DNA from 2 places in the Chromobacterium sp. ATCC 53434 genome. Region 1 is predicted to be linked to the other one. Evidence: predicted binding sites of a transcription regulator. Region 1 holds the regulator's gene; the other holds the start of a gene.
The links. Region 1 encodes FliA, which starts transcription of late flagellar genes. Its sites were predicted from a motif close to GCTAAAGNTNNNNNNNNNNCNGCCGATAAT; they were not measured.
Positions count from the first base shown of each region.

Region 2: the regulator FliA is predicted to act here: its motif matches at 12,251-12,280, upstream of CXB49_RS01960 (flagellin).

Region 1 covers NZ_CP025429.1:3,885,406-3,900,645, reverse strand. Annotated here, with positions in the region: gene CXB49_RS17145 (TonB-dependent siderophore receptor) at 1-2,630, opposite strand, end outside; gene CXB49_RS17140 (PAS domain-containing sensor histidine kinase) at 2,753-3,949, opposite strand; gene CXB49_RS17135 (sigma-54 dependent transcriptional regulator) at 3,939-5,267, opposite strand; gene CXB49_RS23705 (hypothetical protein) at 5,495-5,668, shown strand; gene CXB49_RS17130 (efflux RND transporter periplasmic adaptor subunit) at 5,665-6,957, shown strand; gene CXB49_RS17125 (ABC transporter ATP-binding protein) at 6,970-7,647, shown strand; gene CXB49_RS17120 (ABC transporter permease) at 7,658-10,087, shown strand; tRNA gene CXB49_RS17115 (tRNA-Glu) at 10,175-10,249, opposite strand; tRNA gene CXB49_RS17110 (tRNA-Arg) at 10,254-10,330, opposite strand; tRNA gene CXB49_RS17105 (tRNA-Glu) at 10,338-10,412, opposite strand; tRNA gene CXB49_RS17100 (tRNA-Arg) at 10,418-10,494, opposite strand; gene CXB49_RS17095 (exonuclease domain-containing protein) at 10,676-12,082, shown strand; gene CXB49_RS17090 (flagellar motor protein) at 12,160-12,909, opposite strand; gene CXB49_RS17085 (RNA polymerase sigma factor FliA) at 12,967-13,710, opposite strand; gene CXB49_RS17080 (flagellar synthesis regulator FleN) at 13,707-14,591, opposite strand; gene flhF (flagellar biosynthesis protein FlhF) at 14,582-15,240, opposite strand, start outside.
Region 2 covers NZ_CP025429.1:449,182-464,421, forward strand. Annotated here, with positions in the region: gene CXB49_RS01930 (radical SAM/SPASM domain-containing protein) at 1-296, shown strand, start outside; gene CXB49_RS01935 (hypothetical protein) at 337-1,158, shown strand; gene CXB49_RS01940 (NAD(P)-dependent oxidoreductase) at 1,166-2,230, shown strand; gene CXB49_RS01945 (hypothetical protein) at 2,312-5,869, shown strand; gene CXB49_RS01950 (radical SAM protein) at 6,301-8,046, shown strand; gene CXB49_RS01955 (glycosyltransferase) at 8,301-12,158, shown strand; gene CXB49_RS01960 (flagellin) at 12,335-13,183, shown strand; gene CXB49_RS01965 (flagellin) at 13,403-14,251, shown strand; gene CXB49_RS01970 (flagellar protein FlaG) at 14,325-14,753, shown strand; gene fliD (flagellar filament capping protein FliD) at 14,813-15,240, shown strand, end outside.

The sequences.
Region 1 (15,240 bases):
TTGCCGACCGGATAATACGGCCAGCCGCCGCTGTCGTCCCGTTTCACGAAGTCCTGCAGATTGTTGATGATCAGGCTGACCGAGGTCTTCTTGTCGAACTGGTAGCCCACGCTCAGATTGGCCAGCACGCTGGGCGTCAGATAGCCGTTGCCGGCGCCGTTGGGGATCTTGCCGTAGCGGGTCAGCAGCAACGTCGACGTCCAGTTGCCGATATTCCAGGTGGTGCTGAAATCCAGCTTGTCCGGCCAGTCGGTGTTCGACATATCGGTCAGCTCGTTCTGCGCCGGATCGCTGGCGAACTGCTGATAGCTATGCGTCAGCACCTTGGTGTAGGTGGCCTTGAACAGGAAGTCGCCGTAGTTCGCGGTGCGCAGATTGTATTTGCCGCTGAGGTCTATGCCGCTGGTGCGCTCGCTGGCGGCGTTGATCGGGTTGACGATGATGGTGTTGATCGCGCCCGGATCGACCAGCGCGTTGGCCGGATTGCGCACGATGCGGTTCAGCGCGTCCTGGCACTGCGAGGAATGGATGTCCAGCAGGCCGCCGCGGCACAGCGCCTCGTTGCGCAGCAGTTGGTCGGCGCTGAGGGTGGTGACCAGGTTGTCTATCGTGATGTTCCAGTAGTCCAGCGAGATGTCGGCGTCGCGGCTCGGCGACCAGACGAAGCCCAGGCCGTAGGACTTGCCGTTTTCCGGCTTCAGGTCCGGGTTGCCGTTGCTGATGTAGTTGGAACCGGGCGACACGCCGGCGTACTGGCAGCTGGCCAGCGGCTGGCCGGCCTGGGCGCAGCGCCAGTAGTCGGTGCTGGAGGCGTAATAGCCGCGGGTCTGGGTCTGGAACAGATAGCTCATGTCCGGCGCCCGGAAGCTGGTCGCGTAGTTGCCGCGCAGCAGCAGGCTGCCGATGGGGCGGTATTCCAGGCCGGCGCCGTAGGTGAACTTGCCCTCGCTGCTGTCGTCGGTCTGGTAGCGGTCGTAGCGGCCGGACAGCGTCAGGTTCAGCGGCTTGGCCAGCGGCAGCAGCAGCTCGCCGCCGAGCGCCGAGCGCGCGCGGGTGCCGGCGGCCTTGACCGCCGGCGAGGCGTTGAAGAACACGCCCTGGTTCAGTCTGGCGTCGGGCTCGTTGCTGAAGCCCTGGCTGCCCCATTCGGCGACGCCGGCCAATTTGGCCGGTCCGGCCGGCAGTTGGAACAGCTCGCCGCTGGCGCTGAGGCTCAGCGCCTGCAGCCAGGATTTGTTCTGGCCGACGCTGTTGCCGATCAGGCTGGCCGATTGCGCGGCGGTCAGCGGCTGGTAGAAGCGGCCGGTGCCGGGCGCGTAGATCGGCACGCCCTTGCTGTCGGTGCCCAGCTGCGGGCCAAGGAAATAGCTGTCGACGCCGGCGAGCAGCATCGGGCTGGTGCTCTGGCTGGTGTAGACCGAGGCGTTGTAGGCCAGTTCGTAGTTCCAGCTGCCGGAGAGGTCGCCGCGCACGCCCAGCGTCAGGTTGGCGGCCACGTCGTCCCATTTGCGGTTGTAGTTGTCGGCGCCGCCGAGCTCCTCCGGCGCGAAGCGTTTGCTCCAGATTTCGTAGTTGCCGCTGTTCTGGTTCAGGAAGTAGCCGCCCTGGCCGGCGGCCGAGGTCCAGCTGGGACCGCGGGTATTGTTCTCGGTGTGGTTGAAGGCCAGCATCGCGTCGCTGAACAGTTCGGCATGCGAGTTGATCAGGTAGCTGAGGCTGAGGAAGCCGCTCTGGCTTTGGTTGGCGGTCTGCAGCGTCCAGTAGGTCGGCTTCAGCCGGTTGCTGGCGCAATAGCCGGACTGGCCGTTGCCTACGGTGCCGACGTTGCCGGCGAACAGGCCGGCGAGATTGCCGCAGGCGCTGCCGGAGTCCAGATAGTTGCCGCCGGCGACGCGGCGGCCCAGTATCAGCGACGGCGCCTCGCCCTGCGCGGTGGAGGTCGACATGAAATCGCGCTGGCCGGCCCAGATCGCGTTGCGCTGGCTCAGCTCCAGGCCGTACACCAGGCTGAGCTGGTCCCAGCTCTTGCCGCCGCTCAATTGCAGGCGGGCGTTTTCGCCGCCGTGGTGCTGGGCGCCGCCTACCTTCAGGTTGACGTTGACGGCGTCGGTCTTCTTTTTCAGGATGATGTTGACCACGCCGGCGATGGCGTCGGAACCGTAGATGGCCGAGGCGCCGCCGTTGAGGATTTCGATTCGGTCTATCAGCGCCGCCGGGATGTTGGCCAGGTTGACGAAGTTGACTTCGCCCTCGTAGGCGGTCGGGTAGTCGGCGACGCGGCGGCCGTTGATCAGCGTCAGCGTGTGGTTGGGGCCCAGGCCCCGCAGACTGATGGCGTTGGCGGCCGGCGTGAAGGTGTTGCCGTAGTCCGCTCCCTGGGTGAAGCCGGTGTTCTGCGTCAGATTGTTCAGCGCGTCGAAGACATTGGTGTAACCCTGTTTCTCGATGTCGCTGCCGCTGATCACGGTGACGCTGGTCGGACCTTCCTTGGCCGAGCGCGCGATGCGCGAGCCGGTGACGGTGACGCGCTCCAGCGAGTCGGTCGGCGCGGCGTCATCGGCGCGAGCCTGGCCGGCCGCCAGCAGGGCGGCCGCAATGACAGTCAGATGAAATGTTGATTTTATTTTCACGGAATGTAACCAGGCCAAAGCTGGTCCTCGGGCAATTTCGGAAAATAAAATTTATCATCATGTCATTTTTCGGTTGCAATTATTTTTTGCAAAACTAATGCCTTAGGAATATATGCGTTAGTTCAGAATGTCAGGATCAGCCGCGCGCCGCCGCCCAGATTGCGAGCGTAGCGCACGGTGCCGCCGTTGCCGTTGACCAGCTGTCGCACCAGCGCCAGGCCGATGCCGCGCCCCTTGGCCTTGGTGGAGTAGAACGGGGTGAAGATCTGCTCGATGCGGTCTTCGGCCACGCCGGGGCCGTTGTCGCACACTTCCAGCCGCAAGCGGCCGCCGCGGCCGGGACTGGCGATCACCTCGAGCCGGGCGCGCGGCTGGCCGGCGGTGGCCTCGAAGGCGTTCTTGATCAGATTGATCAGCGCCTGTTCCAGCTGGCCGGCGTCGACGCGCACTTCCAGCGTGGCCGGCTCCACGCGGAAGCTGGCCTCGCCGCCGCGTTCGCGCCAGCCGGGCGCCACCAGCGCCTGCAGGCGCTCGAACAGCCCGCTCAGCGCCACCACCTCGGGCTTGGGTTCGGGCAGCGCCGACAGGCTGCGGTAGCTGCCGACGAAGTCGGCCAGGCTGTCGGCGCGGCGGCTGATCGCGGCGAAGGCGATGTCCAGTTCTTGGCCCAGCTCGGCCGGTATCGAGGCGGAGGCTTCCGCCAGCAGCGCGCCGGCGCTGCGCGACAGCGAGGCCACCGGCGTCAGCGAATTCATGATCTCGTGCGTCAGCACGTGCACCAATTGCTGCCAGGCGCGCAGCGTCTCGGCCTCCAGCTCGCTTTCCAGCGGCAGCAGCGCCAGCAGCTTTTCCTGCCTGCCGTCTATGATCAGGCTGCTGCTGGCGGCCAGCGCGCGCTCGACGCCGCGCTCGGTGTCGAAGCGTATCCACTGGCGTTCGTCCTGCTGTCGCAGCAACTGGCGGTACAGCGCCTCCGGTTCGCTGGCGTAGCCGGGGGCCACCAGCCGCCGGGCGCGGGCGTTCAGCGGCTCGGCCTGTTCACCGCTGAGCCGGAACAGCGCCAGCGGCGCGTGTTCGAGCCGGATCTCCTGCATGGCCTGGGCGCTTTGCCTGGCCGGCTGCGCCGGCGGTTCGGTCTCGAGCGGCGGCGCGCCGCCGCCTCGCGCGGCGCGCGACAGCCATATCAGCAACGGCAGCGCGGCGATCAGCCACAGCGTCGCCAGCCTGGGCGAGGCGGCGCAGAGTCCGGCGCCGGCGCCGCAGCCCAGCAGCAGGACGCCGCAACAGGCGATGCTTGCGGCGGAACGTTTAAAGACCATGCTTTTCCATCCGGCGGTACAGCGCGGCGCGCGACAGTCCGAGCAGGCGGGCGGCGTGGCTGACATTGCCGGCGCAGCTGTCCAGCGCCTGGCGGATGGCGGCGCGTTCCCGCTCGTCCAGCTTCAGCGGCGCGTCGCCGGAGAGGGCGCCGACGGCCGGAAGGGCGGCCGGTCCCAGATCGAAGTCGGCGGCGCTATATTCGTCGCCTTGGGCCAGGATCACCGCCCGCTCGCAGGCGTGGCGCAGCGCGCGCACATTGCCGGGCCAGTCGTGATCGGCCAGCGCCGCCGCCGCCGCCGCTGTCAGCGGCCGGGCCGGCTTGCCATACTGCGCGGCGTAATGGGCGAGATAGTGCCGGGCCAGCAGCGGGACGTCATCGCGCCGCTCGCGCAGCGGCGGCACGCGCAGCACGATGGTGTTCAGGCGGAACAGCAGGTCGCGGCGGAAATGCAGGGGATCGTGCAGCCGGGTCTCGTCCAGATTGGTGGCGCTGAGCACGCGCACGTCCAGCGCTTCCGGCCGGTCTGCGCCCAGCGGCGTGATCTGGCGCCGCTCCAGCGCGGTCAGCAGCTTGGCCTGGCCGGCCAGCGGCAGATTGCCGATTTCGTCGAGGAACAGCGTGCCGCCGGCGGCGCTCTGGAAGCGGCCGCTGCGGTCGCTTCGCGCGTCGGTGAAGGCCCCCTTGCGGTGGCCGAACAGCTCGCTGTCGAAGGTCGATTCCGGCAGCGCCCCCATGTCCACGCTCTGGAACGGGCCGCCGGCGCGGCGCGAGGCCTGGTGGATGGCCTGGGCCACCAATTCCTTGCCTACGCCGTTCTCGCCGAGTATCAGCACATTGGCCTCGGTCGGCGCGACTCTGGCTATCATCGCGCGCAGGCGGTCCATCGCGGCCGATTCGCCAAGCAGCGCCGGCGCGGTCGACGCCGCGTCCGCGCCGCCGGTCTGGGCCAGCGCGCCGGCCACGGTCTGGCAGAGCTTGTCGTTGTCCCAGGGTTTGGTGACGAAGTCCTGCGCGCCCTGTTTCAGCGCGGCCACCGCCAGCGGCACGTCGGCGTAGGCGGTCAGCACGATGACCGGCGGCGGCGCCGGCAGCGCGCGCAGCCTGGCGAGCACGGCCAGGCCCTCGGCCCCGGAGACGGCGCCGGGCGTGTAGTTCATGTCCAGCAGCACCGCGTCCGGCGTCTGCCGGGCCAGGAAGTCGTCCAGCCGGTCAGGGTGGGGCAGGTGGACGCAGTCGCCCAGCTTGCGCAGCAGCAGCCGCGCGGCCAGCGCGACGTCGGCGTCGTCTTCGATCAGCAGAATGCAGGGCTTGCTCATGGTCGTGATGCGGCAGGACAAAGGCATGATGGTGCGCGGCAAACGCCGGCTTGGCAAGCGCGATGGACGGTCCGGCGCGCGGACACTGTCCGTATCCGGACACTCGCCTGTCCGAATGCGGACGGTTTGATTGGATGGGTTTTGCAAGTCATTGAATTTAATGGGATGCAAGAGCTGGCACGCCGATTGCTGTAGTACGGGCATTCGCAATCGAGGAGGGTTCCGCCATGGCGGGCAAGTCTTTCATCCTGGCCGTCGGCGCGTTGGCGGCGTTGCTGGTTTTCGCGCTGTTCCCGTCGCCGTCGCTGGCGCTGCATTGCCATCCCGGCGGCCTGTTGCTGCGGGCCACGCTGGGCGCGCTGCAACTGCGCCTGCAGTTGAACCTGGGGGGCGGCTTGTGAGCGCCTCTCGGGAGGCGGAACTGCCGGTCAGCGGCGCGGCGATGGACGAGGCGGTGGCGCGCAAGCGCTGGTTCCGGCGCCGTCCGGCCTGGTTGCTCGCGCCGCTGCTGGCGCTGGCCGGCGTCGCGGCGTGGTGGACCTGGCAGCCGGCCGGCCTGCGCGTTGCCGCCGGCGAGGTGCAGATCGCGGCGGTGGCGGCCGGCACTTTCAGCGACGAGGTGGTTCTGCGCGCCACGGTGCAGCCGGCGCAGTCGGTGCTGCTGGACCTGGTGGAGGGCGGCCGGGTGGACGAGGTGCTGGCGCATGACGGCGACCGGGTCCGCGCCGGCCAGGTGCTGGCGCGGCTGTCCAATCCGCAGCGCCAGCTGGACTTGCTGGCGCGCAAGTCCGATCTGGCGCAGCAGTACGCCAATCTGTCGTCCACCCGCGAGCAGCTGGAGGCGACGCGCAGCGACTACCGCCGCCGGCTCAGCGATCTGGCGCTGAAGCTGAAGCAGCAGGAGCGGCAATACCGGCGCGACGCGGCGCTGGCGGCGCAGGGCTTTATTTCCGCGGCGGCGCTGGAGGATTCGCGCGATCGCCTGCAGCAGTACCGCGACGACTACCGCGACGAGCAGAAAAGCCGGGAGCAGGAGCTGGACATCAAGCGGGACGCGCTGCGGCAGATGCGGCAGGCGCAGGACGAGCTGAGCCGCGGCACGCGGATGGCGGCCGACAGCCTGGCCGCGCTGTCGCTGCGCGCGCCGATGGACGGGCAGCTGACCAATTTCAATCTGCAGGTGGGCAGCTCGCTGAAGCCGGGCGATCGGGCCGGCCGGGTCGACAGCCTGGGCAGCTACAAGCTGAACGCCCAGGTGGACGAGTTCTATCTCGGCCGGGTCCGGCGCGGTCAGCGCGCCGGCATCGAACTGGACGGCCGCACGCTGCCGGCGCGGGTCGGCACGATCAATCCGCAGGTGCAGGACGGACATTTCCAGCTGGAGCTGCAGTTCGACGGCAAGCCGGACGCCGCGCTCAGCGCCGGCCAGGGCCTGGACGGCCGGCTGACGCTGGGCGAGCCGGTGCGCGGGCTGGTGCTGCCGGCCGGCGCCTTCGTCAACGACACCGGCGGAACGTGGGCGATGGTGCTGAGCGGCGACGGCGGCAGCGCCGAGCGCCGCGCGATCCGCATCGGCCGCCGCAGCCAGACCCAGCTGGAAATCCTGGGAGGACTGAAGGCGGGAGACAGGGTCATCGTCTCCTCCTATGCCGGTTTCGGCAAGTATCGGCAGCTGACGCTGCAACCATAAGAAGAGGAAAACATGATCAAGCTGAGCAATATCACCAAGCTGCATATCGGCGGAGAGGTGCAGACCCGCGCGCTGAACGGCGTCGATCTGGAAATCGAGGCCGGCGAGTACGTCGCCGTCACCGGGCCGTCCGGTTGCGGCAAGTCGACGCTGCTGTCGCTGCTGGGGCTGCTGGACGTGCCGAACAGCGGCGAGTACTGGTTCGACGGACACAATGTGGCCGGCTGGAGCGAGGCCAGGCTGAACCGCCTGCGGCGCGGCCGCATCGGCTTCATCTTCCAGAGCTTCAATCTGATCGAGGAATTGACGGTGCGCGAAAACGTGGCGCTGGCGCTGGAGTATTCCGATGTGCCGGCGGCCGAGCGCAAGGCCAGGGTGTCGGCCGCGCTGGAGCGGCTGGGCGTCAGCCACCGGGCCGGACACCGGCCCTCGCAGCTGTCCGGCGGCCAGCAGCAGCGCGTGGCGATCGCCCGAGCGCTGGTGGCGGAACCGGCGCTGCTGCTGGCCGACGAGCCGACCGGCAATCTGGACAGCGCCCATGGCGACGAGGTGATGAAGATGCTGCGCGAGATCAACGCCGACGGCACCACCGTGGTGATGGTCACCCACTCGCCGTCGCACGCCGCCCAGGCTTCGCGCACCATCAATATGCTGGACGGCCGCGTCGTCGTCGACGCGCTGCAGTTGTGAGGAGACGGCGATGAAGGATTTGTTGCGGGATTTCCGCGTAGGCTGGCGCTGGCTGGCGAAAGAATCGGCCTGGTCGGGTCTGGTGGTGGCGGGGTTGGCGATCGGTTTCGCCAGCTGCTTCCTGTTGCTGGGCTATGTGCGTTTTTCGATGCAGTACAACCAGCATCTGGCGGAACGGGAGCGGGTGTACCAGCTGAAGACCCGGTTCAACCTGCCGGAAATGGACAAGCAGTGGAGCAGTCTGGCGCCGTTTCCCGCGGTGCAGGCGCTGAGGGACGGCGGCTTGGCGGACAAGGCCAGCATCGCCTGGGATTATGAGCTGCCGGTGCGGGTGGCCTCGACGGTCAGCACGCAGCATGTGCTGCTGGTGGACCCGGATTTCGCCGAGCTGCTTGAGCTGAAGCTGGTGGCCGGCGATCTGGGGGCGGCGCTGACGCGACCGGACAGCATGGCGCTGACCGAGGAAAAGGCCGTGCAACTGTTCGGCACGGTCAATGCCGTCGGCAAGCGTCTGAGCATCAATCGGCAGAACTATCAGGTGGCGGCGGTGCTGGCCACGCCGCCGCTGACGTCGACCCAGCCCTATTCGATGCTGAGCGGGCGCAACTTTTCGGCGGTGGACGCCGCCGGCCGCCACGAGATGCTGGACAACTGGGGCAGCATGGGCGGCAAGGTGTATTTCCGGCCGCGTCCGGGCCTGTCCGCGGAGCAGGCGGTGAGCCGCCTGCAGCAGGTGTTCGACCGCTCGTCCTTCTCGCGCACGCTGCCCGCCGGCTTCCGGCAGATGCTGGGCGGCCGGCCGCTGGCGAGCTTCGCCTCCAATTCTCTGGCCGACGTCTATTTCGATCCGGACTTGCGGGACAGTCCGATGGACATGGGCGCGCACGGCAGCCTGACGCAGGTGCTGGGACTGGCGGCCATCGGCGTGCTGATCCTGCTGCTGGCGGCGATCAACTACGTCAATCTGGCCACGGTGCGCACCGTGCGCCGCCAGCGCGAGATCGGCGTGCGCAAGGTGCTGGGCGCCAGCGTGGGCCGGGTGGCCGGGCAATTTCTGACGGAGTCCGTGCTGGTGGCGCTGCTGGCCGTGCTGTTCGGCCTGCTGCTGGCGTGGCTGCTGCTGCCGGTTTTCGGCTATCTGATGGAGCGGGAGCTTGGCGGCGTGTTTTCGGTCGGCAGCGTGTTGACGGCCCTGGCGGCCGCCGTGCTGGTCGGCGGACTGGCCGGCGCCTATCCGGCCTGGGTGGCGGCCAGGGTGCGCGCCACCCAGGCGCTGGCCGGACGCGATCAGCAGGAGACTCGCCACGGCATCTGGCTGCGCCGCGGCCTGACGGTGCTGCAATTCGCCACCGCGATGGGGCTGAGCGGCGTGACGCTGGCCATCGCCTGGCAGACCTGGCATGGCAGCCGGTTGGATCCGGGTTTCGCGGTGGACGGCGTCCTGACGATGGAGGCGGGGGGCAGCACGCCGCGGGACCAGGCCGCGCGCGCGGCCTTGCGCACCGCGCTGGCTGCGTTGCCGGGCGTCCGCGGGGCGGCCTTGAGCGGCAACAATCTGGTGGACGGCATGATGCGGATGAGCACGTTCAAGCGGGCGGACCAGGGCTCGGTCAATCTGGAGATCAGGCTGGTCGGCTGCGATTATCTGCAGACCTACGGCGTCAAGCTGTTGGCGGGACGCCTGCTTGCCGGCTGCGCGAACGGCGCCGACCAGGCCGGGGACGGTTGGGTGTTGAGCGCGGCGGCGGCGCGCGAACTCGGATTCGCCACGCCGCAGCAGGCGGTGGGGCGGAGCCTGCGCAACGAGTCCGGCAAGGCGATGCCGGTGCTGGGCGTGGTGTCGGACGTCAAGCTGCAGAGCGCGCGGGAGCGGCCGAGATCCTGGCTCTACCAGCTTGGACACAGTTCGACCAATATCGTGTCGCTGCGCTTCGGCGGCGACGAGGCGACGCTGCGCGCCGGCATCGGCCGCCTGTGGCCGCGCTATTTTCCCGATTATCCGCTGGAGATCAAAAGCGCGCGTTACCAGCTGAACCAGCGTTATAGCGGCGACATCAAGCTGGCGCAGCTGCTGGCCGCGGCGGCCGGCGTCTCCATCCTGATCGCCGGTTTCGGCATCTATGTGCTGTCGGCCTACTCGGTGCAGCGGATGACGCGCGAAGTGGTGCTGCGCAAGCTGCACGGCGCCGACGGCGGCGCGATCGTCAGGCTGATCGGCCGCGAGTTCCTGCTGGTCTTGCTGGTCGGCGCGGCGATCGGCTTGTTGCCGGCCTGGCTGTACATTCGCCAGTATCTGGCCGACTTCGTCGAGCGCGCGCCGATAGGCGGCTGGACCTTGCTGCTGTCGCTGCTGTTGTGCGTGCTGGTGGCCGTGCTGGCGGTGTGGCGCCACCTGTTGACGGCGTTGAGGCTGAGACCGGTACTGGCCTTGCGGGGCTGAGGAGGCGGGCCGCCTGCGGGCGGCCTTTTTGCCAAGGGGAAATGCGAAAAAGCCCGGCATCTGCATGCTGGGCTTTTTCTTGAATCCTGGCGTCCCCACGGGGAATCGAACCCCGGCTACCGCCGTGAAAGGGCGGTGTTCTAACCGCTAAACTATAGGGACAGCTTGGCGCACCCGGAGCGATTCGAACGCCCGACCCTCTGGTTCGTAGCCAGATACTCTATCCAACTGAGCTACGGGTGCGTATTGTTGGCGTCCCCACGGGGAATCGAACCCCGGCTACCGCCGTGAAAGGGCGGTGTTCTAACCGCTAAACTATAGGGACATGCCTGGCGCACCCGGAGCGATTCGAACGCCCGACCCTCTGGTTCGTAGCCAGATACTCTATCCAACTGAGCTACGGGTGCGCTGTTTCGCGAGACGTTGTGTCTTGCGAGAGGTCGGATAATACAGAGGGGGTTTTTGACTGTCAACACCTCGTAGGCTTTTTTTTGCAAAGCCGGTAAACTGGCCCGCTGTCCCTGTCGCGGCCGGCCAACATGATGGCATAAGACGTCGCGGCCCCTGATCAGCGAGAGCGAATCGAGATTGAATAAACTGTTTGCACAGCCCTGCGCCATCGTCGACCTGGAAACCACCGGCGGCAACATCAGCCGCGACCGCATCACCGAAGTCGGCCTGGTGCTGATAGACGGGGACCGGGTCGAACGCCTGTCCTGGCTGGTCAATCCCGGCCAGCCGATACCGCCGTTCATCGAGAACATGACCGGCATCAGCAACGAGATGGTGGCGGCCGCGCCGCCGTTCTCGGCACTGGCCGCCGAGCTGCTGGCGCGTTTGCAGGGCCGGCTGCTGCTGGCGCACAACGCCCGTTTCGACTACGGCTTCCTGAAAAACGAATTCCGTCGCTACGGCCTGCGCTTCCAGGCGCGCACGCTGTGCACCGTCAAGCTGTCGCGCCGGCTGTATCCGCAGCATTTCAAGCACAGCCTGGACAGCCTGATCGAGCGGCATGGCATCGAGATGCCGGAGCGTCATCGGGCGCTGGCCGACGCCGAGGCCGTGCATCGCTTCCTGGAGGTCGCCGGCGCCGAGCTGGGGCAGGATCGGATCGCGCACGAGGCGGCCCAGCTGCTGGCCCAGCCGGCCGAGCTGTCCAGCCTGCCGGCCGATTTGCAGCAGCAGATCGAGGACATGCCGGACTCCGCCGGCGTCTACGCCTTGTTCGGCGTCGACGGCGGCGCGCTCTATGTCGGCCGCGCGCCCAATCTGTACCGCAAGGCGCTGGCCCACTTCGCCGAGCGCAAGCCGGGACAGAAGAGCCACGAGGCGCGGATAGACGAGGCGGTGGCGCGGCTGGAATGGCGCGAGAGCCTTGGCGAGTTCGGCGCCCATCTGCTGGAGCTGCAGTGGCTGCGCCGCCTGCAACCGCTGCACAATCCGCGCGCGCGCATGATGGGCGAGGTGTGCACGCTGCAATTGTCGCCGGGCGACGACGGCTTCGTGCGGCCGCTGTCGGTGGCGGCGCAGACCATAGACTTCAGCCGCACCGCCGATCTGTACGGCCTGTTCCGCCACGCGCGCGAGGCGCGCAAGGCCCTGGCCCAGATCGCGCTGGCCCAGGGCCTGTGTCAGGCGGTGCTCGGCGTCGAGCAGGTCACCAGCCGCAAGGGCGCGCCGTGCGCCGCCTACCGCATCGGCCGCTGCCGCGGCGCCTGCGTCGGCGACGAGGGCGCCGACAGCCACAACCGCCGTCTGCAAACGGCGCTGCAGCGGCTCAGGGTCAAGCCGTGGCCGTTCGAGGGCGCGGTGGCGGTGGCGGAGCGTGACGAGGTGTGCGGCGACGTGGTCGAGCACCTGTTCGACCGCTGGTGCTATCTGGGTAGCCGCCGCAACGGCGGCGAGCTGGAGGGCGAGCCGGCCTTCGATCTCGACTACTACAAGCTGCTGGAGAGCGAGTTGCGCAAGCCGGGCAGGGCGTTGCGGCCATTGTGAGCGCTTTTGGCGGCCAGCATGAAAAAAGGCAAGCGATGCTTGCCTTTTTTCAAGTCCGGCGGTGATCGGCGCGGGGCCTACTCATGCATCGCCAGGAAGCCGCGCAGGCGGCTCTCGATGATGCGCGGGTTCTCTCCGCTGGCGATGGCGACGATGCCCTCGACGACCAGCTCCTTCATCGCCAGCTCCGACGCCACCAGGTGCTTAAGCTTGTTGGCCATAGGCAGGAAAAACAGGTTGGCCGAGCCGACGCCGTAAATGGTGGCGACGAAGGCCACCGCGATGCCGCCGCCCAGCTTGGACGGGTCGGACAGGTTCTCCATCACGTGGATCAGGCCCAGCACCGCGCCCAGGATGCCCATCGTCGGCGCATAGCCGCCGGCCGACTCCCAGATCCGCGCCGCCTGCTTGCGGGCGTGCTCGAACATGCTGATTTCCACATCCATCACCGCGCGCAGCGTGTCCGGCTCGGTGCCGTCGACCAGCATCTGCAGCCCCTTCTTGGTGAACGGGTCGCGCTGCATCGCGATCATGCCTTCCAGCGCCAGCAGGCCGCCCTTGCGCGAGGTCTGGCTCCAGTTGATCACTTCGCGGATCATCTTCTCGTGGTCGAAGTTGGGCGGGCGGAAAATCCAGCGCAGCATGCGCAGGCCGGCCATGAACTGCTTCGGCGTGCTTTGCAGCATCACGGCGCTGGTGGTGCCGCCGATGACGATCATGAAGGCGGTCAGCTGCAGCAGCGAACCGATATTGCCCCCCTCGATGGCCTGGCCGGCGACGATGGCGGTCACGCCGAGCACGATGGCGATTAAACTGATCTTGTCCACAATGTTTCCGTTATCGATCTGGTCTGAAGCCCGCCGTCATCCGGGACGGGCGTTTGATTACAGCCAGTCCTTCAGTTTCGCGCGCAGCCGGGCGATGGCCTGGCTGTGCAGCTGGCAGACGCGGGATTCGGTGACGCCGAGCACCGCGCCGATTTCCTTCAGATTCAGTTCCTGTTCGTAATACAGCGCCATCACCAGCTGGTCGCGTTCCGGCAGGAACTTGATCGCGCTGATCAGCTGCTGGCGGAAATCATCGTCGGCCAGCGAGGCCAGCGGATCGGGCGAATCGTCGTCGGCGATGTTGGCCACCGGATTGTGGCTGTTTTCGTCGTCGCTGCCGAAATCCTCGAAGTGCAGCAGCGTGGTGCCCTTGCAATCGCCGAGCATGTCCTGGTACTGCTCCAGCTCCAGGTTCAGCTCGGCGGCGATTTCCGATTCCAGCGGCGAGCGGCCCAGCCGCTGCTCCAGCCGGCAGATCGCTTCCTCGATCTGGCGCGAGTTGCGGCGCGCCTGGCGCGGCAGCCAGTCCTCGCGCCGCAGTTCGTCCAGCATCGCGCCGCGTATGCGCTGGCTGGCGAAGGTTTCGAATTGCACGCCCTGCGCCGGGTCGAACTGGCGCGCGGCCTCGATCAGGCCGATCATGCCGACCTGTATCAGGTCGCCCAGCTCCACCGAGGCCGGCAGCCGGGCGATCATGATGCTGGCCAGCTTGCGCACCAGCGGCGTGTGGGCCTCCACGTCTATCTCGACGCTGGGGGCCGTGTTGGCGTAGCCCGATCGGCGGAACGACGGCAAGGTCATAACGGTTTGGCTCCATCTGCCTCGGCCCAGTCGCGCGAGGCGGCAATCAGCAAATCCATGTATCCGGTACTGTCGCGCGCGGTTTCCGGCGCGTCCCAGTGCAACAGCACCGCGGCCAGCTGCGAGAACGCCGCCGCCGCCTCGCTGTCCGGAAAGGCTTCCATCAGCGGCCGGTGCAGCGTCTGGCTGCGGCGCACCGTGCTGTCCTGCGGCACGAAGCCCACCCAGCGCAGCGACACCGTCAGAAACTCCCCCACCACCGCCGACAGCCGGGTGAACAGCTCGCGCGCCTCGTCTAGATGGCGCGCGCGGTTGATCAGCACATTGAAGCGCTGCCGGCCGTACAGGCTGGAGAGGCGCTTGATATTAGCGTAGGCCGTGGTCAGCGAGTCGGCTGCCGGTGTTAATACCAAGATCAGATTGTCGGCCACGCTGGCCGGTATCGGATCGCGCGCCGGATCGGGCGCGTCGATCAGCAGCGCCGAGGCGTCGCGCTCCAGCGCGCCGAATTCGCTGCCCAGCCGCAGCCACAGCTGTGTGGAGAATAAGGCACGTTGCTCCGGTTGCGCATAGAGATTGATCAACTGCACGCCCTGTCTCGAAGCGATCAGCATGTCGTCCAGGCCGCCGGCGCCTATCATCTGGCCTTCCAGCGTCGCCGTCGACGGCACGCCCAGCCGCCGGGTCTGCACCTGGCCCAGACAGCAGTCCACCAGCAAGGGCCGCAGCCCGGCGTAGGCCAGGCCCAGCGCCAACTCGGTCGCCACCGTGCTGGTGCCGGCGTGTTCGGAGCCGATGAAAGCGAAGCTCGGCGCGCGCTTCTGCTGCGCGGCGAGCATGCGGAGACTGGCGGCCTGGTCCTGCATGACGCTTACAGCCATCCCGCCTGCGCCGCCTGCATGATGGGCAGCTCCTCGGCCTGCAGCGCGAACGGCGAGCCGATCTGCTGCGCGCGCATCGCGCGGTCTACCAGGAAGGCGGCGTTGGCGGCGTGCAGGTCTTCCGGCACGCGCTGGCCGTTGGTGACGTAATAGAGCTTCAGCCGGTTGCGGATGATCACGTCCAGGCTGGGACCCTGCGCCACCGCCTCGTCTATCTTGGACAGGACGCAGCCGGCCAGGCCGTCGCCGCGGTAGCGCCGCACGACGTCTTCCAGCGTGTGGCCATCGGTGTTGGCGGCCAGCAGCAGCAAGCGCTCGATCGGCCGGCCGGCGGTGCGCAGCATGTCGATCTGCGCCAGCACCCGGGCGTCGCGCTGTCCCATGCCGACCGTGTCGATGAAGACGATGTGGCGGTTGGACAGGTCGGCCAGCGTCAGTTGCAGATCGCCCTCGTTCTGGATCGAGAACACCGGCACGCCGAGTATCTTGCCGTAGATGCGCAGCTGGTCCTGCGCGCCGATCCGGTAGCTGTCGGTGGTGATCAGCGCCACGTGCTGGGCGCCGAAGCGCATCGTCGCGCGCGCCGCCAGCTTGGCGACGGTGGTGGTCTTGCCGACGCCGGTCGGGCCGACCAGCGCGAAGATGCCGC
Region 2 (15,240 bases), 1.7 Mb from region 1:
ATGGTTCGCACAAGGGCTGCATCACCGTCAAGGGCATCATCACCGTGACCTCGACGATGGAAGTGACGCCGTGCCCGTACATCGACTTCTCGATAGGCAATCTGCGCGAGACCTCGTTGAAGGAAGTCTTGGCGCGCGGCATGCGCAATCCGTGGCTGGGGCCCCATCGCCCCGACTGCCTGATCGGCGAAGACCCGAAATTCATCAAGATCCACACGGAAAAGACCGCCGGCGCCAAGTTGCTGCCGCTGCCGTGGGGACAGGGCTTCTCCGACAACGACTCGCTGTACGATTGACGACGGCACGACCTACGGAACCACGGTAAAGGCTTTACCCATGAACGCACCAGACATGATCCAGCCCGGCTCCGCCGCCGCGGGCGACCGCGCGCCGCGCTTCGACCAACACGGCCGATGCCTGCCCCGCGCCGACACCCAGGCCGCCTGTCACAGCCGGACCCGGCGCTACTTTCTGCCGGCGCAGCCGAAGATGGACTACGCGGCGATACACCGCCGCATCGCCGGCCAGCTGGACGGCGCCGCGCCGGACGCCGCCGAATTCGAGCGGTTGGCCCGCGGCGTGCTCGCCGGCCTCGAGGCCGACCCGGCCACCCGCAATCTGCTGAACGGCGTCCACGTGCCCTTCTTCCTGCCGCAAGCCAGCCACGACGACATCGGCGAGGCGCTGGAAAGCCGCTATCTGCCGGCCTTGGAGCGGGTCTACGTCGAGGCCTTGCCGGAATACGGCTTCGTCAACCACCACAAGGCCGGCTTGTCCGGCATGCTGACGCCGGCCGACGGCTCCCGCCATCGGGATCTGATCGCGGCGATGGCCCGCGGCCCGGTCGTCGGCGTCTATTTCCCCTGCCTGCTGGAATACTCGCTGCCGGCGGCGCTCGAACAGATGGCCGACCTGCCCGGCCATTTCCTGCTGGCCGGCGGCTACGACACCGCGGCGGCCTTCATCGGCTCGCCGGACCTGCTGCTGCGCAAGGACGGCTATCCGCCGCTGATGTGGCTGTCCGGGCTGGACAGCGAGAAGGAGGGCGTCGGCTATCACTTCGAAGCCTACGGCTACGACCTGACCTTCAACCGCCGCGTCCACCAGGGCATGGCGGCCGAGTACTGGGCCAGCGGCCTGGTGGTGCTGGCCCAGTAGCCGCGGCATGCCAGCCGTTTGTGACGTTCGCGGCCGGCTGGGCGCGGATCTCGACGCCATCCTGGTCCGCAAGCCCGAGGTATGGGAGGCGTTGCGCGGCGCCTCCCTGTTCGTCAGCGGCGGAACCGGATGGTTCGGCCGCTGGTTGCTGGAGGCCGTCGCCCACGCCAATGCCGCGCTGGGCGCCGATATCACGGTGCTGGCGCTGAGTCGCGATCCCGACGCCTTCGCGCGCCGGGCGCCGCATCTGGCCGCCAATCCGGCGATACGCTTCCATGCCGGCGATGTGCGCGACTTCACGTTTCCCAAGCAACGCTTCAGCCACTTCATCCACGCGGCCACGACATCGGCGCACGAAACCTTCAACGGCGAAGACCCGCTGAACAAGTTCGACACTCTGGTCGCCGGCACCCGGCGCGTGCTCGAGTTCGCCGCCGAGGCCGGCGCCGGGCATTTCCTGTTCACCAGTTCAGGCGCCGCCTACGGTCCGTCGCCGCAGGGCCTGCCGTTGCGGGAGGACGACCCGCTGGCGCCGGACACGATGGACCCGGCCAGCGCGCTGGGCCAGGCCAAGCGGGCGGCGGAATTCCTGTGCGCCGCCTATGCGCAGCGGCACGGCTGGCATCTGAGCGTCGCCCGCTGCTTTTCCTTCGTCGGCCCGTTCATGCCGCTGGACATTCACTATGCCATCGGCAATTTCATGCTGAGCGCGATGCGCAAAGAGCCTATCATCATCAAAGGGGACGGCAGTCCGTTCCGCTCCTACCTGTATATGGGGGATCTGGTGGTCTGGCTGCTGGCGCTGTTGCAGCGGCGGGGCGAGCCGCAGATGTTCAATGTGGGATCGGACGAGGCCGTGACGATAGCCGAGCTGGCGCATCTGGTCCGGGACCGGGTCCATCCGGCGGGCGAGGTCAGGATACTGGGGCGGGCGGAGACCAGCGTCGGCAATCCGGTGCGCAATCTGTACGTGCCGGATATCGGCCGCGCCCGCGAGAGGCTGGGCCTGGCGCCGTGGACGCCGCTCGGCGACGCCGTGCAGTTTTCAGTCGAGGCGTTTCGCGGCGCGTGACGCGGTTTCGCCGGATGGCCAGCCGGCGTCGCGATAGCGGCGCCGGTTTCTCATGCTTGAGAATCAAGAAAGCAAGAAAATATGCAGATCGAAAAAAAATTCTACAATGAGAACCACCAGCCTTATTACATCTGCGCGCCGGGCTATGCCCGGGTCTCCAACGGCATCCGCGCGATGCACCTGCTGTGCCACTACCTGAACAAGCTGGGGGAAGAGGCCTATGTCTTCTCTCCGGAAACCCATCCCGCGCTGCGCACCCCCTATCTGACCCAGGACATCGTCGACCGCCACAAGGCGAGCAAGCGATCGCCCATCGTCGTCTATCCGGAAGTGGTGCACGGCAATCCGCTGAACGGCGGGGCGGTGGTGCGCTACATTCTGAACCACCCCGGCCTGCTCGGCGGCCCGAAGGACTATCCGGCATCGGACATGCTGGTGTTCTGGCAGCACGACTACGTCGACTTCGCCAAATACCCGGACCCGTCCTATATCTTCATCCCGTCGATAGACACGGCGATCTTCAATAACGACGACAATCCGGACGACGGCAAGCGCCATCGGACGCTGATTTATCCGGGGCGCTACAAACAGGCGCAGCAAGATTTCCCCGAGCTGTTCCACGACGCCACCGTCATCACCTACGACTGGCCGGAAAGCCACGAGGCGCTGGCGGCGCTGCTGCGGGAGGGCAAGGTGCTGTACACCTTCGCCAATTCGGCGATCATCTCGGAGGCGCTGCTGTGCGGCTGCCCGGTGGTGATCAAGGAAACCCAGTTCACCAAGAAGCCGGAGGAGCGGGCCGGCGACATGAAGGCGCTGGCGCTGCCGGGCGTCAGCTTCGTCGACGAGCCGGACGCCATCGCCGCCGCGCTGGCGAAAACGCAGGATTACCAGCAGGTCTATCACCAGTACCAGCTCGAGCTGCTGCAACAGCTGGAAGGCTTCATCGCCGCATCGCAGAAGCTGCCGCAGAACGGGCCGAACGAGATCGTCTTCCCGTCGCTGCGGCCGCCGGAGGCGCCGGTCGATCCGGTGCAGGCCGCCTACGACGTCTGGACCAGCCGCCACGAGCTGAAGCCCTTCCATGCGCAGATCCACGCCGAGCGGATGGTGCGCGGCTGGGGCGGGCAGCCGCACTTCATCATCCTGATGCCGCTGAGCGCGGACCAGCAGCCACTGGCGGTGAAGTCGATCAACGCGCTGACGCAGCAGCTGTACAAGCAGTGGCAGCTGATCTTCGTCGCCGATTTCGACGCGCCGAGCGCGGCCTTCATGGGGTCGGACACGCTGGGCTGGCTGCGTATCGACGACGCGAGCGATCCCGGCCAGCTGACGCAGGCCTACGCCGCCGTGCTTGGCGCGCTGCCCTGCGACTGGATCGGCATCCTGCCGGCCGGCGCCGAGCTCGCGGGGCACGCGCTGTTGTCGCTGGGCGACTACGCCGCGCTGCACCCTGAGTGGCTGGCCATCTACAGCGACTGCGATACGCTGGGGCCGGACGGCAAGCGCAGCCGGCCGGCGTTCAAGCCGGACTTCAATCTCGATCATCTGCGCGGCGCCGACTACATCGGCCCGGCGATCTGGTTCAAACGCGACGCGCTGCAGGAGACGGGCGCCTTCGCCGAGGCGCCCGGCGCCGACGGCTACGACGCGGTGTGGCGCTTGCACGACGCCTATGGCGCCGGCGTCGTCGGCCATGTCGCCGACGTGCTGGCGCACCTGCCGGCCGGCGCGCCGTCGCTGGACGACGCCGCCCGCGGCCAGGCGCTGGCCGCGCATCTGGCGCGCCAGCGCTGCGACGCCGAGATCGCGCCGGGACCGGTCGCCGGCAGCCATCGCGTCCGCTATCCGGCGGCGATGGACGCCAAGGTGTCCGTCGTTGTCGTCGATGCCGATGACGGCGTCTGCCTGGCGCCCTGCATCGCGGCCTTGCTGGCCGACGGCGGCGACGCCGTCGTCGAGATACTGGCGGTGGCGTCGGAGGAGGTGGAGTTGCCAGCCGGGACGCGGCTGCTGCGCTGCGACCCGGCATTGAGCCTGCCGGGCCGTTACCAGCTGGGCGCGGAGGCGGCCAGCGGCGACTATCTGCTACTGCTGGACAGTCGCGTTGAAATCGTCGGATCGGACTGGCTGCAGACCTTGCTGGGTCTGGCGTCGCGCGCCGGGGTCGGCGCGGTCGCGCCGCGCTTGCTGCGGCCGGACGGCAAGGCGATCTGGCGCGGACCGCTGCTGCTGGGCGCCGACGACGGCGCCGGCTCGGTCTTCGACGACGCCGACGCGTCGGCGGCCGGCCATCTGGGCCGGCAGCTGGTCGAACACAATCCGGGCGCCGTGCTGCTCGACTACCTGTTGCTGCCGGCCGAGCTGTATCGGCAGGTCGGCGGCATCGACGCCGGGCTGGCCGGTTCGCTGAGCGCCGCCGTCGACCTGAGCCTGAAGATCCGGGCGGCCGGCGGCCTGCTGGTCTGGACGCCGTTCGCCTCGGCGCTGCGGCACCAGGGCGCCGGGGCCGGCGACGCGGACGGTTTCGACGATCAGGCGCTGTACCCGCGCTGGTACGGCCAGCTGTCGCACGACGCGGCCCATAACCGCCATCTCAGCCTCGACAGTCGCCGGGCTTTCGAGATCGAGAACGTGTTCTCGGCCGAATGGGACGGCAGCTTCCACGAGCGCAGCCGGATTCTGGCGCTGCCGGCGTCCGACGTCGGCGCCGCGCGGCTGCGGGCGCCGTTGACGCGGCTGATCGACGACGGCCAGTGTCTGGGCACGCTGCTGCCGTCCGGCGAACGCCTGCCCGGCATCGGCGAGCTCGAGCGGCTCGCGCCCGACGTGCTGGTGCAGGCGGTGCGTTTCGACCCGGCCTTCCTGGCCTGGCAGCGGCGGCACCGCCAACGGCGGCCCGACATCCTGTCGGTGCTGATGCTGGACGCGCTGGACGCCGGTGACGGCGTCAGCCCGGCTTACATGACGGCCCAGCTGCGGGCGTTGGCCCGCGAGGCCGACCGAATCGTCGTGCCGACCGAACCCTTGCGCGAACTCGTCGCGCCGTTCGCGGCCGACGTCCGCCTGGTGCCGGACGCGCTCGACGACGCGCGCTGGGACAATCTGACGGCCTTGCGGCGCATAGGCAAGAAGCCCAGGGTCGGCTGGGTCGGGTCGCGGCAGGAAGCCGGCGATCTGCTGTTGTTGTCCGGACTGATCCTGGCCACCGCCGGCGAGATCGAATGGGTGGTGCTCGGCGATTGTCCGGAGGCGATCCAGCCGTATCTGGAGGAATACCATCCGTTCGACCTGGACGGCGAGCGCTATCCGATCAAACTGGCTAGTCTGTGCCTTGATCTGGCGGTGATGCCCAAGGCCGTCCATTTCGGCAATCAGACGGCGAGTCCGCTGCGGGTGTTCGAATACGGCGCGATCGGCGTGCCGGTGATCTGCACCGCGCTCGACGCCGTGCGCGGCTCGCAGGCGCCGGTGGCGCTGGTCGACAACGATATGGCCAGCTGGGGCCAGGCGCTGATGGCGCGGGCCGGAGATCTGGACGCGACGGGCCGCGAAGGCGACGCGCTGCGTGCCTGGGTCAGGGAAAATTGCATGCTCAGCCAACGCTTGCCCTTATGGCAGGAGGTGTTTGGCCGATAATGTGGTAGACGGCGCGGCGTTCCTGACGGGGCGCCGCGCGGGCGGGTGTCGCTAAGAGCCTGTTTACGATCTTTTTCCGAGCAGCGCAGCCCAGCCAGCAGGCCAGATGCAAGGCGGAGGGCGTAGGCCTTGGTGATTCCAAGGCCTAGCCTGACAACGCGGCAGATGGCCTGCTGGCTGGGCTGCCCTTCGGGGCGGTGTTCTGCCGGCGCATGGCTTTGTCAAACGTCCCTGGCAGTGAACGACACTGCGGCGGGCCGTTTTCCGCGCCCTGCATCCGGCAGAAAACCGCCGATGCCGCAAAAGATCGTAAACAGGCTCTAACAGACCGCCGGCGGGCAGTAGACGCAGACTTTATTCTGGTATTCAAACGATTGCGGATCGCGGACGGCCCGAAGGCGCTGGGCTGGTCGTTGATCGGGGAGGGATGAATGAAGAAAGTGCTGTTTGTCGTACCGATGCATATTTCCTGGGATTCGTTCACCAAGCCCGAGTTCTACAATGTGCAGCTGGCCAAGAGCGATGGCAAGGTCTACAACATCCCGCGCACCGACCTGCCGCTGGGACCGTTGTCGATCTCGGCCTATCTGAAGAAATTCCTGCCGCTGGACGTCAAGCTGATCGACTTCAACGCCGAGGTCAACGCGCTGGACGCGGTGCCCTTCGACTGCTTCGAGGCGCTGTGCCGGCATTTCTTCGAGCAGATCCGGGATTTCCAGCCCGACTTCGTCGGCATTTCCTCGCTGTTCAGTCCGTCCTTCGCCAACTTCATGGACTGTGGGCGGATGGCGCGCGAGGTTTGGCCAAATAGTCTGGTGATAGGCGGCGGCAATATCCCGACCAACAGCTATGAGCAGATCTACCGCGAAATGGGCTGCACCTTCTTCGACGGCCTGTGCTTCGGCGAGGGCGAGAAGCCGATGCTGCACCTGCTGCAGGCCGAGGACCCGCGCGCCTTCCTGGAAACCTCCGACACCTGGATCACGCGCGCCAAGGTGATGGGCGAGATGCTGTTCGCGCCCAAGCACGACTTCATCGACGATCTGGACGAGATTCCGTTCTTCGATTACGACCTGTGCGATATCGACAAGCACGAGATCAACCAGGTCGTCGCCTCCTACCATAATCTGGACAAGACCCGCGGTTTCCACGTGATGACCTCGCGCGGCTGCCCGTTCCTGTGCACCTTTTGCGCCTCGCACCGGACCCACGGCCGTTCGATGCGCTACCATTCGCTGACGCGGGTGAAGGAGGACTTCACCCGCCTGGTCGAGAAGTACAAGGCGGAAACGGTGATCTTCCAGGACGACCACCTGATGGCCGACTCGGACCGGGTGTACAAGATCCTGGACATCGTCAAATCGCTGAATCTGCATTCGGTCTACCAGAACGGCCTGACGCTTTACGCGCTGGACCGTCCGATGCTGGAGGCCTTCTGGGACGCCGGCGTCCGCCACCTGGTGCTGCCGGTCGAGAGCGGCAGCGAGAAGGTGTTGAAGAAGCAGATGAAAAAGCCGCTGAAGATGAAGATCTCCGAGCGGGTGGCCAGGGATTGCCGCGATCTCGGCATCTACACCAATACCAATATCCTGATCGGCATGCCGGGCGAAACCAAGGCCGATCTGGAGGAGGCGCGGCATAATCTGCGCGAGATCGCGTCGAACTGGTTCAACATCGCCTGCGCCAGCCCCATCGTCGGCAGCGAGATCCACGAAATCTCCCGGGACAAGGGCTACATCAAGATCAACGCGCTGGGCTCGGACTACCGCACCGCCGTCATCAACACCGAGGACTTCAGCTCCGACTTCATCCAGGAATACCAGTACTTCATGAACTTGGACCTGAACTTCGTCCACAACTACGACATACGCTGCGGCAATTACGCCTGGGCCGAACGCGGTTTGAAAAACGTGCTGCGCCTGAAGAGCGATCACGCGCTGGCCCATTACTATCTGGCGGTGTGCTATCGGGAGACCGGCAAGCCGGAGTTGGCCGCTCAGCACCACGACAGCTATCTCGAGTCGGTGAAAAATCCGTTCTGGGGGCGCTGGGCCTGGATTTTCGGCCTGGAGGGCGTCAATCCCGACGACTGGTCCGCCGCCGACTACGGCCTGTTGGGCGAGGTTCTGCAGCCGCCGGCCGACGAATATCCGCTGCCGATGGCGGCGCAGGCCTGAGCCGCCGGTCCGGCGCGCGCCCGCTCGCCGGACCGGGCAGAAAATTCGGTTAATAATATCGGCGCCGTCATGGCGGCGGGCTTTCTGTTGTACGCTTACGGAATTGAGGACGGCCCCCCGCCGGCGACAAGCCCGCAGGCCGCCGCCGTCCGCTACACCCGCTCTATTGGCCGCTGCGCCGCCGACTCGCGCGCAGCGGCTTCGATTCATTCATGACCCAGCGAGCCGCAGCCATGAACTCTCAGGAAAACAATGTGGAACCACAAGAAACTCGCAAGCCGCGCATAGGGGTGCTGACCCGCGACCTGCAGGACGCCGCCTGCTACAAGCTCAGGCTGGGCGATCCGCTTGGCCTGATGTCGCCGGTGGTGGACGCCTATCTGTTCCGCAACCAGGCCGAGTTCAGTTTCGAGGCCGTCTACCCGTTCAAGGACGATCGCGAGTTTGTCGACGCGATGGACATGTTCGTCGTGCAGCGGCTGTTCCCGTATCCAGAGTTCCGGCCGGTGCTGGAAATGATAGTCGAGTCCGGCAAGCCCATCGTCTACGAGCTGGATGACTGGCTGCTGAACGTGTCGGAACAGCACGTGATGTACGATCTGTGCTGGCCGGCCTTCGACGGCATAGAGTGGCTGCTGCCGAAATGCTCGCTGGTCACCGTGTCGACCGATGTGCTGGCCGACAAGGTCAGGCCGTACAACGACAAGATATTCGTGTTTCCGAACCAGCTGGCGAAAGAGCGCTTGGTGGAGCCGCTGCCGCACAGCGGCCAGATCACCATAGGCTTCGCCGGCACCAGCACCCACGGCAAGGACGTGGAAATGGTGTCCTCGGCGCTGAAGCGCATCTACAACGAGTACGCCGGCCAGGTGAAGTTCGTGTTCTGGGGCGATGTGCCGCCGGACTTCGTCGGCATCAAGGATGTGCGCAAGGTGCCGGAATTCGTCACCTACAACGAATACCTGGCCGAGCTGGCCAAGCTGAAGATAGACATCGGCATCGCCCCGCTGGTGCGCAGCGACTTCAATGATTACAAGTCCGACCTGAAATGGCTGGAGTACGCGGTGGTCGGCGCGGCGGCGGTGGTGTCCGACGTGCTGCCGTACGCCGAGCTGAAGGACAGCGAGCTGGCGGTGATGGCGGAAAACACCGAGGACGGCTGGGTGACGGCGATCAGCAAGCTGATCGACGATCCCGAGCTGCGGGCCAGCCAGGCCGAGAAGGCGCGGCGCCATGTGCTGGACCATAGGCTGCTGGAGCGGCACATCGGCGATCTGCTGGCCGAATACGCCAAGCTGCTGCCGGCGGCGCTGCGGCCGCAGCCGCTGACCGAGCCCGGCCCTATCATCCCGTACACGCTGGGCGAGAACGACATCGACGGCTCCAAGGCCTATCGCAAGTGGGTGAGGCGCCATCAGCTGCGCGAGGTGCACGCCGAGCAGCTGGCCGAGCGGATGATGCTGGCCTGGAAGCAGGTGCCGCTGTTCAACCTGATCCTGCTGGCGCCGTCAGCCAAGCTGGCGCGGTTGTCGGAGAGCTTCACCGCGATGGAGGACCTGCTGTATCGGAACTGGCGGCTGATCGTGATTTCCGACGCCTCGGAACCGGATCCGGTATTCAGCAGCAGCCCGCAGCTCGGCTGGGTGCAGCTGGACAGCATGGACGACGACTCCCAGGTCGCCACGGTGGTCAACGGCATCATCGCCGACGTGCCGTCCGACTGGGTGATGCTGCTGCCGGCCGGCGCGCGGCTGCAGCCTAACGCGCTGGCGCGGCTGGGCGAGGAAATCCATGCACATCCGGAATACGGCGCCATCTATTGCGACCACGACGTGGTCTCGCCGATGGGCAGGCGCTTCCGTCCGGCCTTCCTGCCCGACTTCTCGCCGGAATACCTGCGCTCGATGGACTACGTCAGCTACGCGGTGGCCTTCAGCCGGGAGACGCTGGCCAAGATAGGCGGCATCCAGCCGTATCCGCGCGCCCATTGCTACGACGCGCTGCTGCGCGTCTACGAGGCCGGAGACCGCGGCGCGATCGGCCACATCGACGACATGCTGGTGTCCCTGCCCTGGGTCGATCCCAAGACCGACAGCCTCGGCAACGCCTCGCGCCGGGTGGCGCTGGAGAGCCATATCGCCCGCTGCGGCCTGCCGGTGACGCTGCTCGACGGCCTGGTGCCCGGCACCTTCTGCTACCAGTACCAGCTGCTGGCTTCGCCGCTGGTGTCGGTGATCATCCCGAACAAGGACAAGCTGGAGTGCCTGGCGCCTTGCCTGAACAGCCTGTTCGGCATCACCGGCTACCAGAATTTCGAGGTGCTGATCGTCGACAACGCCTCCGAGGACCCGGAAACCTTCGAATACTACGAGCAGGTCCAGGCCAGCTATCCGGGCCGGGTGCAGGTGCTCAGCTACGACGCGCCGTTCAATTTCTCGGCCCAGTGCAATATCGGCGCCCGCGCGGCGCGCGGCGAGTATCTGCTGCTGCTGAACAACGACACCGAGGTGGTGTTCCCGCACTGGCTGGAGCGGATGCTGGCGACGGCGCAGCAACCCGGCGTCGGCGCCGTCGGCGCCCGCCTGCTGTATCCGGAGATCGGCCAGGTGCAGCATGCCGGCATCGTGCTGGGCATGCCCGGCGGCATGTATTCGGTGGCCGACCACGTGTTCGAGAGCCTGGACTATCTGTACGCCGGCTATCTGAACCGCAGCTTGACGATGCAGAACTACTCGGCGGTCACCGCCGCCTGCCTGCTGGTGGAGAAGCAGATCTACGACGCGGTCGGTGGCATGGACGAGGAAGCGCTCCAGGTCTGCTTCAACGATGTCGATTTCTGCCTGAAGATACAGGCGGGCGGCCTGCGCAACGTCTACAACCCCTTCGTCGTGCTTTACCACCACCACGCCAAGAGCATAGGCCGGGTGACCACCGACCCGCGGCCGGCGCTGAAGGCGGCGGTGCGCGAGCGGGAAGAGATGGAGGTGATGCTGGAGCGCTGGCTGCCGGTGATCGCCAACGACCCCGGCTTCAACCGCCATCTGTCGCTGCGCACGCGGCGGGTGACGATAGAGTCCGACCGCCTGGTCGCCTGGGACGCCAAGCTGCCCGGACGCAAGCGGGTGCTCGGCATCCCGGTGCCGGGCGGCAGCGGCGAGTACCGGCTGAGCCAGCCGCTGTCGATGCTGCAGGAAAAGGGCAAGCTGGACGGCGAGATCCACCAGCCGTCGGCCGGCATCGCGACCGTGGTCGAGCTGGCGCGCCAGGCGCCGGACACCGTGCTGCTGCACACCGGCATCAGCGATTACATCTACGAGACCGTCGCGGCCTACCGCCGCTACCTGCCCGACCTGCGCATCGTGTTCGGCCTCGACGACCTGGTCGGCGGCGTGCCGGAGAAGAGCAGCTTGTACGACCACTGGTCGCGGCACTATCCGGACGCCAAGCAGCGGCTGCGCCGCGTGCTGAAGCTGTGCGACGCCGCCGTGGTGTCGACGCAGCCTCTGGCCGACTTCATCGAGAAGATGGTCGGCGAGGTGGTGATCGCGCCGAACCGGCTGCGTCGAAGCATCTGGAGCGGCCTGAAGTCGCAGCGGCGCGCCGGCGACAAGCCGCGCGTCGGCTGGGTCGGCGCCGGCCAGCACCGCGGCGACCTGGAGCTGATACACGAGGTGATCCTGGCCACCTACAAGGAGGTGGACTGGGTGTTCATGGGCATGTGCCTGCCGCAATTCCGGCCGTATGTGAAGGAAATGCACCACGCGGTGCGGTTCGACGAGTACGCCGCCAAGGTGGCCAGCCTGAATCTGGACCTGGCGGTGGCGCCGCTGGAGCTCAACCCGTTCAACGAGGCCAAGAGCAATCTGCGGCTGCTGGAATACGGCGTGCTGGGCTGGCCGGTGGTGTGCACCGACATCTACCCGTACCAGACCAACGACGCGCCGGTATGCCGCGTGCCGAACCGGGCCGATGCCTGGATAGAGGCGATACGCGCCCGAGTCAACGATCTGGACGCGCTGGAGAAGGAGGGCGACGCGCTGAGGGCCTGGTTCGACCGCGATTACTGGCTGGAGGACCATTACGAGGACTGGTTCCGCGTTTTGCACGGCTAAGCCGCGCAAACGCCCGCTCACGGCCCCTTCGGGGGCCGTTTTCGTTCAATTCGCGCTGATTTGGCGCGGATTTTTGGTAATAGTGCCATTTTCATAAGTATTCCCCGGCCGCGGCCGATCTTGCTGTCAACAGGCAAGAACTTTCGATGGTCCTCTGGGCCGATAAGGGGAATGAAATGGCAATCACCGTCAATACCAACCTGGCCTCGTTGCAGGCCCAGATCAACCTGAACGGCTCCAGCAACTCGCTGAGCCAATCGCTGCAACGCCTGTCCTCCGGCCTGCGCGTCAACAGCGCCAAGGACGACGCCGCCGGCCTGGCGATTTCCCAGACCCTGACTTCGGCCATCCGCGGCAACAACCAGGCGATCAAGAACGCCAACGACGGCATCTCCGTCGGTCAGACGGCCGAAGGCGCGCTGGGCCAGATCGCCAACAACCTGCAGCGCATCCGCGAAATCGCGGTGCAGGCGTCGAACGGCTCGGTCAGCAACAACAACCGCTCGCAGCTGCAGAACGAAGTCGACCAGCTGACCCAGGAAATCTCGCGTATCGTCCAGACCACCGAGTTCAACGGCACCAAGCTGCTGTCCGGCGGCGCGACGCTGACTTTCCAGGTCGGTTCGTCCGGCTCCACCGACAACCAGGTTTCGGTGTCCTCCACCGACCTGACTTCCGGCAGCACGCTGAAGTCGTACAACTCGGCGCTGACCGCGACCAAGACCATCGACGTCACCACCCAGGGCGGCGCCTCCGGCATCCTGTCCTCGCTGGACGCCGACATCTCGCAGATCTCCAATGTGCGCTCGACCTTCGGCGCGGTGCAGAACCGCTTCGACGCGGTGGTGTCGAACTTGCAGAACTACACCTCCAACCTGACCGCCGCCAACAGCCGCATCATGGATGTCGACTTCGCGTCGGAAACCGCCAACCTGACCAAGAACCAGATTCTGCAACAGGCCGGCAGCTCGATCCTGAAGCAGGCGAACTCGCTGCCGCAGTCGGCGCTGACCCTGCTGCAATAATTCTGGCAAGCGGCCCGGCCGCCGCCGTAGACGGCGGCGCCGGGCCAGGCGGAGCAACGGTTTTGACGATGGAGACGACGATGGGCTGAGGCGTAGCGCGCAAGGAGTGGCGAAAGAAAATGTGAAAATTCACGTTTTCGCCGTAAAGTTCGGAATGTGCCGGCCGATATGCAGTGTAAGCAAGCCTCTTTGCCCACACTGAGTATCAGGAGAGTCATCATGGCCATTACCGTCAATACCAATATTTCGTCGCTGCAAGCGCAGCTGAACCTGAACAATTCGCAGATGTCGCTGTCCCAATCGCTGGCCCGTCTGTCTTCCGGCCTGCGCGTGAACAGCGCCAAGGACGATGCTGCCGGTCTGGCCATTTCGCAGACCCTGACCTCGGCCATCCGCGGTAACAACCAGGCGATCAGTAACGCCAACGACGGTATCTCCGTCGGGCAGACCGCTGAAGGCGCGCTGGGTCAGATCGCGAACAACCTGCAGCGTATCCGTGAAATCGCGGTGCAGTCCGCCAACGCCTCCGTCAGCAACACTAACCGTTCGCAGCTGCAGAACGAAGTGGACCAGCTGACCCAGGAAATCTCGCGTATCGTGCAGACCACCCAGTTCAACGGCACCCAGCTGTTGTCGGGTAGCGCGGTGCTGACTTTCCAGGTCGGTTCGTCCGGCGCCAGCAGCAACCAGGTTTCGATTTCGTCGGTGGACATGACCTCCGCCGGCACGCTGTGTAGCTACAACTCGGCGCTGACCGCGACCGGTACGATCAACATCACCTCCCAGTCCGGCGCCTCGGCCATCCTGTCGTCGCTCGATGCCGACATCGCGGAAATCTCCACGGTGCGTTCGACCTGGGGTTCGGTGCAGAACCGGTTTGACGCCGTAGTCGCCAACCTGCAAAACTACGTGCAAAACCTGACTGCGGCCAATAGCCGGATCGTGGATGTGGACTTTGCTTCGGAAACGGCTAACCTGACTAAGAACCAGATTCTGCAACAGGCCGGCGCGTCGATTCTGAAACAGGCCAATACTCTGCCTCAAGCAGCCTTGACGCTGCTGCAATAGGTGTAAACTGATGGTATAGCCAGTCTGCAGCTCCGGTTGGGCAGCCGGAGCTGTAGCCATTAGGAGCGTGATCATGCAAATCCCTTCCATTTTGTCGCCAGCAACAACCGCTGCAGCCGCTCCTGTGCCTCGTCAGCAGCTGGTTGAATTGGCGCAAGCGCCTTCTAATGACCCGAATCAGCCGGTATTGGCCGATTCGAGCCAGGCTGTCGCCGCGGCTGGGCAGAGCCAGCAGCAACAGTCATCTGCCGATGCGCAGCAAAAGCAGCAAACCGATCCCAAGCAGTTGCAGGACTCGGTCAACCAGCTCAACAGTATGGCGGAGGAACTGAACAACAGCTCCTTGCAGTTTTCCGTCGACAAGGACACCGGGTCCACCGTGGTCAAGGTCGTCGACAAGGACAACAACAAGGTGATCCGCCAGATTCCGTCCGAGGAGGCGTTACGCATCGCGAAGGCGATCGGCGACTTCAAGGGACTCCTGCTGAAGGACAAAGCCTGATCTGATTGTCCCGATGCGGCTAGAAACATGGGGATAACATGACAGCCATTACCAGTTCCGTGGGTGCATTGGATGTACAGGGCATCGTCAGCCAGCTGATGATGATTGAAAGACAACCGCTCAGCGCCAGCATGAAGCGCTCCGACCAGTACAACACGCAGCTCAGTACGGTCGGCAAGCTCAGTTCGTCGTTGTCGGCCTTGCAGACGGCGATGACCTCGCTGGCGTCCGGGCGCTTCTTGCAGGTGTTCAAGGCTTCGGTCAGCGATACGTCGATGGCCGGCGTCTCGACCAGCAGCGGCGGTAATTCGGGCACCTTCCAGGTTTCGGTCGGCAACCTCGCCACCAACCGGCAGCTGGTGTTCGACCAGGTCGGCGGCCAGAACATCACCGATCCGAAGGCTGTGATCAGCGGCGCGCCCGACCAGTTGACCTTCCAGATCAACGGCAAGACGCAGACTGTCAAACTGCGCGACAAGCCGGGCGA